One region of the Paenibacillus sp. SN-8-1 genome, then DNA from elsewhere that is predicted to be linked to it. Evidence: riboswitches for the same ligand, from Rfam matches in the RefSeq annotation. Region 1 holds a riboswitch; the other holds the start of a gene.
The links. A riboswitch is a leader RNA that binds a small molecule or an ion and turns the genes downstream of it on or off. The one in region 1 is predicted to bind ZMP and ZTP.
Positions count from the first base shown of each region.

Region 2: linked by a shared signal. The riboswitch ahead of ACRRNK_RS20110 (TIGR01440 family protein) and the one ahead of ACRRNK_RS18075 (phosphoribosylaminoimidazolecarboxamide formyltransferase) in region 1 are both predicted to bind ZMP and ZTP.

Region 1 is NZ_CP194782.1:3,696,442-3,700,682, forward strand. It holds gene ACRRNK_RS18070 (family 14 glycosylhydrolase) at 1-110, shown strand, start outside; gene ACRRNK_RS18075 (phosphoribosylaminoimidazolecarboxamide formyltransferase) at 264-1,430, opposite strand; ZMP/ZTP riboswitch at 1,483-1,565, opposite strand; gene ACRRNK_RS18080 (DedA family protein) at 1,649-2,251, opposite strand; gene ACRRNK_RS18085 (hypothetical protein) at 2,416-2,862, opposite strand; gene ACRRNK_RS18090 (TrmH family RNA methyltransferase) at 2,897-3,694, opposite strand; gene ACRRNK_RS18095 (potassium channel family protein) at 3,712-4,241, opposite strand, start outside.
Region 2 is NZ_CP194782.1:4,106,241-4,110,481, forward strand. It holds gene upp (uracil phosphoribosyltransferase) at 1-588, opposite strand, end outside; gene glyA (serine hydroxymethyltransferase) at 897-2,144, opposite strand; gene ACRRNK_RS20110 (TIGR01440 family protein) at 2,357-2,944, opposite strand; ZMP/ZTP riboswitch at 3,130-3,211, opposite strand; gene ACRRNK_RS20115 (low molecular weight protein arginine phosphatase) at 3,261-3,845, opposite strand; gene ACRRNK_RS20120 (manganese efflux pump MntP) at 3,907-4,241, opposite strand, start outside.

The DNA.
Region 1 (4,241 bases):
GAACCAGCCTGAAGAATCAATTGGGTACAGATTCCGTACAGGTTAATAACGGTTCAATTAACGTAACCCTGGGACCAAAAGAAGTGAAAATTTTGGCGAAGGCTAGCTAATTAAGAGAAGCCCTTCCTCTCCTTTTAGAGGAATGTCAGAATTGCTAGAAGATTTAAATTACATCTAACAAGCAACCCCCATCCGATTTGGATGGGGGTTGCTTGTTAATTTTATATAAAAAATCCTTAGTAGAATTGTTTGAGTATAAGAAATTAATGATGGAATAACCGCACTCCAGAGAAGGCCATGGCAATGCCGTATTCGTTAGCCGCCTCAATAACTTCCTTATCCCGCGAAGATCCGCCCGTTTGAACAATATATTTGGCACCACTTTGGGCTGCCCGGTCAATATTATCCCTGAAAGGTAAGAATGCATCCGAAGCAAACGAGACCTCTTGGAGCCCAAGTAAATACTCTCTTTTTTCATTAGGAGTAAGTCTGTGAGGTACTTCCTCGTAACACTCCTCCCACGCTTTTCGTTCTGGAACTGTAAGATCATCACAAAGCCACTTATCTATGGCGTTATTCTTCTCCGTAGGTGAAATCCCCGCGCGGAATTTCATTGAGAGAGCTGTTGGATGCTGCCGCAAGTACCAGTTCTCTGCTTTCGATGCAGCGAGTCTCGTACAATGTATACGGGATTGCTGCCCTGCTCCCACACCAAGCGTCTGCCCATCCTTAGCAAAACATACCGAATTGGACTGTGTATATTTCAGTGTGATTGCGGAAATTAATAGATCTCTCTTTGCTGAATCTGGAAGGAACTTGTTCTCAGTCACTATATTGTTCAATATTTTCTCTGTGATTAACACATTTTTTCTATCCTGTACTAGGTTAACTCCAAATAAAGTTCTTTCCTCTATCGGCTCAGGCTCATAATCCGGATCGATCTCAATAATAAGATACTTTCCATTTTTCTTAAGTTTCAAGATCTCTAGAGCATCATCATCATAAGCAGGTGCCACAATCATGTCGGAAATTTCTCTCTTCAGTAATTTAGCAGTAGAAAGATCCACTGTATCACTTAGTGCCGCACAATCACCGAAAGAAGATATGCGATCTGTTCCCCTTGCTCTCGCATAAGCGACAGCCAGATGTGATAGCTCCATACCGTCAACACCATAAGCCTTAGCCAGTTGATCGCTTAATGGACTATATACAGCGGCCCCTGCAGGACTTACGTGCTTGAAAGAGGCTGCCGCAGGTTCCCCTATAGCTAATTTGAGCTCCCTTACAAGCTGATAGGCGTTGAGAGCATCGAGTAAGTTGATGTAGCTTGGCTCCCCATTAAGAATCTTGAAAGGCAGCTTCCCAGGCGATGTGACTCTTGCATTACCTTGATTCGGATTAATACCATACCGCATTTTGATCTCTTCCATTTGTACATTCACCCTTTCATAGCAAATAAAAAAAAGCGTTTGATCAGATCAAACACTTTGCCCAGGCGAACGGCTTATATATCCATATGCTCCCCCGTGGTAACCCACGTTTACTCGCCAGTAGCACATAGTAACAGTCTTTTTTACAAGGTTAATTTTACCAAAATATACCTGTATGTTCAAGAAAATAAATCAAATATCTAGGCTACTGAACAGCCTCAGGCTTGGTTTGCTTTCGGCTTTCTTTTCAGATACCAGATAAGGATGAGAACCAGAACAAGAAGCACAAAAACAAGCAGCAGATACTTATGAATGGCCTCTGTGACGGCTAGCCAATGCTTGCCGAGATAAGTTCCCAGCGTGATAAAAGCGAACGCCCATAATATCGCTCCCGGTGCAGCATAAGAGAGAAATGTACGGTAGGGCCACCCGCTGATCCCGGCAAAATAAGCCGTGAGATGCCGAACACCAGGTACGAAATAGCCCAGAGTGAGCGCGAACTTGCCAAATTTCTTGAACCAACGCCGGGTATGATCCAGCTTCTCCTTGGTAATTCGGATCTTGCGGCCATGCTTCTCAAGCAGCGGATACCCGAACCGTCGCCCAATGAAGTAACTAACGCTCATTCCAGCGAAGCTGCCCACCACCGCAATTAGCAGTGTCAGGACATAAGACAGCCTCCCCTGCGAGATGAGGTATCCCGAATAGGTCATCAGGACTTCGTCCGGTACGGGCAGACCAATAATCCCGAGCACCAGTGTTCCAAAGATTCCGATATAACCATAATGTGCGATGAGATAAAAGATTTTGTCTTGGAGCATCTGGATGGACTCCTTCTCTTGATGCCATCAACTTGGCAGGTTGGTTAGGTGTGAAAGTGAGGGAGAGAAATGGGTTTTCTCCTCTTCTTTACTTTAACCAATTCTTTGTCGGAAATTTCGGATTTAACAGGGGGCTTGGTGGAGTCATCCATTTTTAAATTCTTTTATATTCGATTTAGCTCATTAACATCCGCAACAATTTTATACTCTTCACTCGGATCTATCTCATAACTTTCTCCATTAAACAACGCTTCCCATATCCATACAAAAAAGTCTCGAGGATCTTTCGGTGGGTCAAATGGTGGAAGACAAGATTCAAATATCCGTTCAAAATCCAACTCTGACCTAGATAAATAATAGCTTAACGCCAACTTTGCTTTGCCCTGATTTTGTTCATTCATTCCTAGATAATAATCTATAAATAATTCATTAATTATAGTTCTATAGTGAGTCTCATCCGAGGAGTCTATATACTTATATTTTTCTACCTCCTCATCATCATCCCCTCGACCAGTTATTGGCCCTAATAGATCAAGTAAAAAGTAAGGATTTACAATTTTCATACTTTCCTCCACTTTAAAATATGTCCACTCAAAAAAAGAAGAAGCCATTCAGACAGCTTCTTCCCTCAAATAAACCCAACCTCTATCCCTCCGAGAACTCCCGCTGCCTAAGCGCCTCATACAGCAGGATCGAGGCGGCCATGGCCACATTCAGGGACTCCGCATGGCCCTTCATCGGGATAATCAAGGCATCGTCAAGCTCTGCTTGAACAGACGCTGACAGACCGCTTGCTTCGCTGCCGAACAGCAGCCATGTCGGGCCCCTAAAATCATACTCGTAACATATACGAGCTGCCTGGAGGCTCGTTCCTGCCAGGCGGACTCCCTTCTCCTTCGCCTTGGGAAGGATTTCGTTCAAGTCTGCTTCAATCACCGGAAGATGAAATACCGAGCCCATTGTCGATCTCAGTGTCTTTGGATTATAGATATCCGCACACCCTGGACCCACAATAACCGCACTAGCCCCAGCGGCATCCGCCGTACGGATAATCGTGCCTACATTGCCCGGATCCTGTACTCCGTCAAGCACCACGACCAGGCCGTTATCCTGCTCAATCAGAGCTTCCCATGAACTGCGATGCTTGCGGATTACGGCAAACACAGGCTGCGGCGATTTGGTATCACTGCACTTTGCGATAACGGCTTCAGACACCCCAACCCACTCGACAGACAGCTTTCCTGCCCCGGCCTGAACAAGCTCTGGAGGGATGCCATGATCCAGCGAATAAGCGATCACTTCAATCTCAGCCTCCGCCTTAAGGGCCTCTTGCACCAAATGAATGCCTTCTACAAGGTACCGCTGCTGCCGGTCCCGATGCTTCTTCTCTAATAGCTGTGCCCACTCTTTAACACGCGCATTCTGCGGCGATATAATGTCCATATTCTTCATCCTAGCTTCTAAATTTGGGAATAAGCAAGCTCAAGCTTGGTTAAGTCACTCTTCTCACCGACAATGACGAGAATGTCGCCTTCAATTAATCGGTACAAGGCATCCGGTGAAATATTCATTTTCGTTCCGTTCTTAATGGCCATGACGTTGCATCCAAACCGGGCGCGAATATTCAGCTCCTTAAGGTTCTGGCCAATCATAGCCGAGTTCGCTCTAATTTCCAGAATACTGTAATCGTCTGACAGCTCAATATAATCCAGAATATTAGGCGAAGCCAAGTGATGCGCAACCCGCTGACCCATGTCCCTCTCCGGATAAATGACCTTATCCGCACCAATTTTCTGAAGCACCTTTCCATGAAGTTCGTTCTGGGCTTTCACTACGATCACAGGTCCACCCAAATCCTTCAAGATTAAGGTCGTCAAAATACTGGCCTGAATATCCTCACCAATCGCGACGACCACCACATCGAAATTTCGGATTCCCAGCGCCCGAAGCGCCTCTTCCTCCGTAGAATCCGCTGACACCGCATGGGTAA
Region 2 (4,241 bases), 410 kb from region 1:
TGGAATGATGTACCCATGATCATCAAGGCGTTCATCCATCGCAGCCACATAAATGTCTACATCCGGGTGAGCATCCTGAACCGCCTTAACCCCTTCCGGCGCCGCGATCAGATTCATCATCTTAATCTGGGTACAGCCCCGCTTCTTCAAGGATTCAATAGCGGCAATCGCTGAACCTCCAGTTGCCAGCATAGGATCTATAACAATCAGTTCGCGTTCTTGAACATCAGTTGGAAGCTTAACATAATATTCTACTGGCTGAAGAGTCTCTGGATCACGGAACAAGCCCACATGACCAACCTTTGCTGCAGGAAGCAGCTTAAGGACTCCATCCAGCATCCCCAGGCCCGCACGCAGAATCGGAATAAGGCCCAGCATACGGCCGGATATCACCTTTGACTCGGTCTCAGCAACTGGAGTTTGTACGATTATAGACTCCAGCGGTACATCTCTTGTAATTTCGTAAGCCATCAAAGTAGCGACTTCATCCACCAATTCACGAAAATCCTTCGTGTTCGTACGCATATCGCGAATAAATGTCAATTTGTGTTGAATCAACGGGTGATCACATATCACCAATTTTCCCATGGTTAGTCCCTCCGGTTATGTTGCTGCTGTGTACTCTACTAAGAGGCCTGTCCTGTATGTATAAGCTTCTATACATTCGAGCTTGTATAATAGCGGCCAAATCCTGTTTATTATATCACTCCCTTGGGGCATTTTCACCTTTAAATGCGCCTGTTCTAACCACAATTGCCAGACCGGACAAAATCAGTTTAATTATTGCCGTGCTGCACGACTCAAATACCTGTACTGGCCCATCATATACCTATAAATACAGCAAGTGGCTCCTGCACTGTCCAGTACAGGAGCCACCAATGATCTATAAAGGAGGATTAATACTTCATTTCTGGATACAACGGATAGCGATCAGTCAAAGCAACCACTCTTGCACGGGCCTGTTCAAGAACCGCTGAATCTTCAGGAGACTTCAGGGTGAGCGCAATGATTCGTCCGATTTCAATCATAGCTTCTTCATCCATACCGCGGGAAGTCGCAGCAGGTGTACCCACACGAATACCACTGGTAACGAATGGACTTGTAGGATCGAACGGAATCGCGTTCTTATTCACGGTAATACCAATGGAATCAAGGACATGCTCCGCATCCCGTCCAGTAATATTCAGACCACGGGTATCGATCAGCATCAAGTGATTGTCTGTTCCGCCAGATACCAGGTTCAGACCTTCTTCAATCAAAGTCTCAGCGAGGCGCTTCGCATTCTTCACAACATTCTCAGCATAAGTCTTGAATGAAGGCTGCAGCGCTTCACCCAAAGCGACGGCTTTGGAAGCGATGACGTGCATTAGCGGACCACCTTGAATACCTGGGAACACAGCCTTATCAATAGCCTGAGCCCAAGCCTTCTTGCAGAGGATCATACCGCCGCGAGGACCGCGAAGCGTTTTGTGTGTGGTAGTCGTTACGAAATGGGCGTGAGGTACCGGGCTTGGATGAAGACCCGCGGCAACCAGACCCGCAATATGCGCCATGTCCACGAAGAACAACGCGCCCACATCATTGGCGATCGAAGCGATAGCTTCAAAGTCAATGATCCGCGGATATGCGCTCGCACCAGCCACGATCATACGCGGACGGTGTTTGAATGCAGCTTTGCGCAGTTCGTTATAATCGATTGTGAATGAATCTTCTTGAACACCATAAGCTACGAAATTGTACAACAGTCCCGATGCGTTAACCGGACTACCGTGAGTCAAGTGACCGCCGTGCGCCAGATTCATACCAAGAACTGTATCTCCAGGCTTAAGCGCGGCCAGGTAGACAGCCATGTTCGCCTGAGCGCCGGAGTGAGGCTGCACATTCGCATGCTCTGCACCGAACAGCTCCTTCGCACGGTCACGAGCGATATCCTCTACGATATCAACATGTTCACATCCGCCGTAGAAGCGTTTGCCAGGATAACCTTCAGCGTATTTGTTCGTCAGTACGGAGCCAAGAGCCTCCATAACCGCTTCACTCACAATGTTCTCGGAGGCAATCAGCTCAATGTTGTTGCGTTGACGCTTAAGCTCCAAATTCATAGCCTCAAGTACAGCCGGGTCTTGCTTTCTCAAATGTTCCATGTTATTCATCCTCCTATAATTTGTAGTAGTTGGACTCTTAATTACACGTGAGGCAGCCATGTGAAATGTTCTTACGATCGCTGTTGCTCCCAGATTTCTTAATTAAATGTATTAGGTAGAAATCCGGTCACAAAGGCGAACGCTTCGCTTCTCCAGAATCATTTCACACTCTTGCCTATGGGTAATTCTTAAGTTCAACTTATACAGCTTGATCAATCACAAAGACTAGAGTCCTGCACGTGTGGCAGAACATAGACTGCTCTTTCTCCGCCAATCAGCTTCGGACGGCTCCAGGCCGCATTCACCCGTGCTTCGCCTACATACCGAATGGAGGGGCGGAAAGGCACAGCGACCCGCCGCAGATGCATACCGATCATCGTCTCGCCGATATCAATCCCGGCATGAGCTTCGATCGTCTCGGCAAGGCAGGGCTCCTTCAGCCGGCGATACGCGCCAGCCGCCATAGAGCCGCCTGCCTTGGGTACCGGAACCGCGCTTACCTCGGTTAGACGCAGACGTTCGAGCAGGCCGCGTTCGAGAACAAGTGCCCGGTTAAGGTGCTCACAGCACTGGAACACAAGCTCGAAGCCATATTGGGCCCGTACTTGCTCAAGCCCTTCATACAGCTCGGCTGCAATATCCTCGGCTCCATGCGTACCGATTCGCTTGCCCGCCACTTCACTTGTGCTGACACCGGCAACTACGATCTTACCGGGTCCAAGTCCTGCCGCCTCAGCGAGATCAGACAATACTCTAGCCGCTTGTTCGCGGATGGACAGCGCTTCATTGCCTTCATTCATTCACACATTCCTCCCATTTCAATCACAGGTACAAACCGTGCGCTCCAGGCGATGCAAATCGTGAACCGATTCTGCAGGAACCAACATCCTTCCCGCTCACAACGCCCTTATTATACCTAAAAATCGACAAGAAATCGAAAGAGGGAACGAAAAAAAGAGCAGTACGCATCTAAAGAATGCGTGTGCTCTTTTGCCCAGGCGACCGGCCGTATACTCCGATGCTCCATCGTGGTTAGCCCACTCTCGTCGCCAGTCACATCGGATCTGCAATTTTCAACTTCATCATATAGCAATCACAGCCGCTTTGCAAGCCAAATTAATGAGTTTTGCGCTGCTTCAGCAAATCCATCAACTTATCCAAGGCGGTCCGGATTTCAGCCGCTGTACGATCATAATCCTCCCTGGAGCCACCAAATGGATCGGAGATATCATAGACCGGTATTCTCTGCCGGAGTTCAATCATCCGCTGGCCATCCACTGCACTCATCTGCTGCCCTAGAGACATCTGCAGTTCTCTTGCGGCGAGCAGACTATCCAGTTCCCGAATATCAGCCAGAACCCGCTCATCATCCTCCACATATTCCTTAAGGGTGTAAGTCTTCCCGGCGGTTCCAGGAAAATACTGAATAACCTGCCTCTTATGACCCTGGGTTAATGTAAGAATCAGATCCGCCCATTCTGTGAGCTCCGCACGCAGCGGTGTGGAAGTAATATTATCTTGAATCTGATTCTCTCTCAGCACAGCTTCCGCATGATAGGAGATCTGTACACCCTCCGCTGCCGACACACCGGCAGAACGGACCTCAACATCCACGCCGTGTTCCTTGGCCAGCTTACGCAGCATGCCCTCAGCCATCGGGCTGCGGCAGGTATTTCCTGTACATACAAATAAAATCCGCATACTTGTGTATCTTCACCTCCGGTAACTCTCTAGCTCCAAGCCTCTATTGTCTACTATTGTATCAAAAGATAAACATCAGTCCAAACGCAAGAAGGACAGCTCCTCCCGCCGCTTCCCCATAATCACCAAGACTGTGGCTCACCTTGCGCCCCAGCATAAGGCCCAGCACAGACATCAAACCGCCGAAGAAACCAAAGGCAAGCACGGTAAGCACCAGATTGCTATGAAACATTCCCAGCGATACGCCGACCGAGAAGGAATCGACACTCACACTCATGGCGAACAGCAGCATCCCTATGAAGGTACGCGGGTTCACAGCCTGCATGCCGTTCCCCCGCCAAGAGCTTATAATCATATGCGCTCCAAGCAGCACGAGCAGTCCCCCCGAGACATATC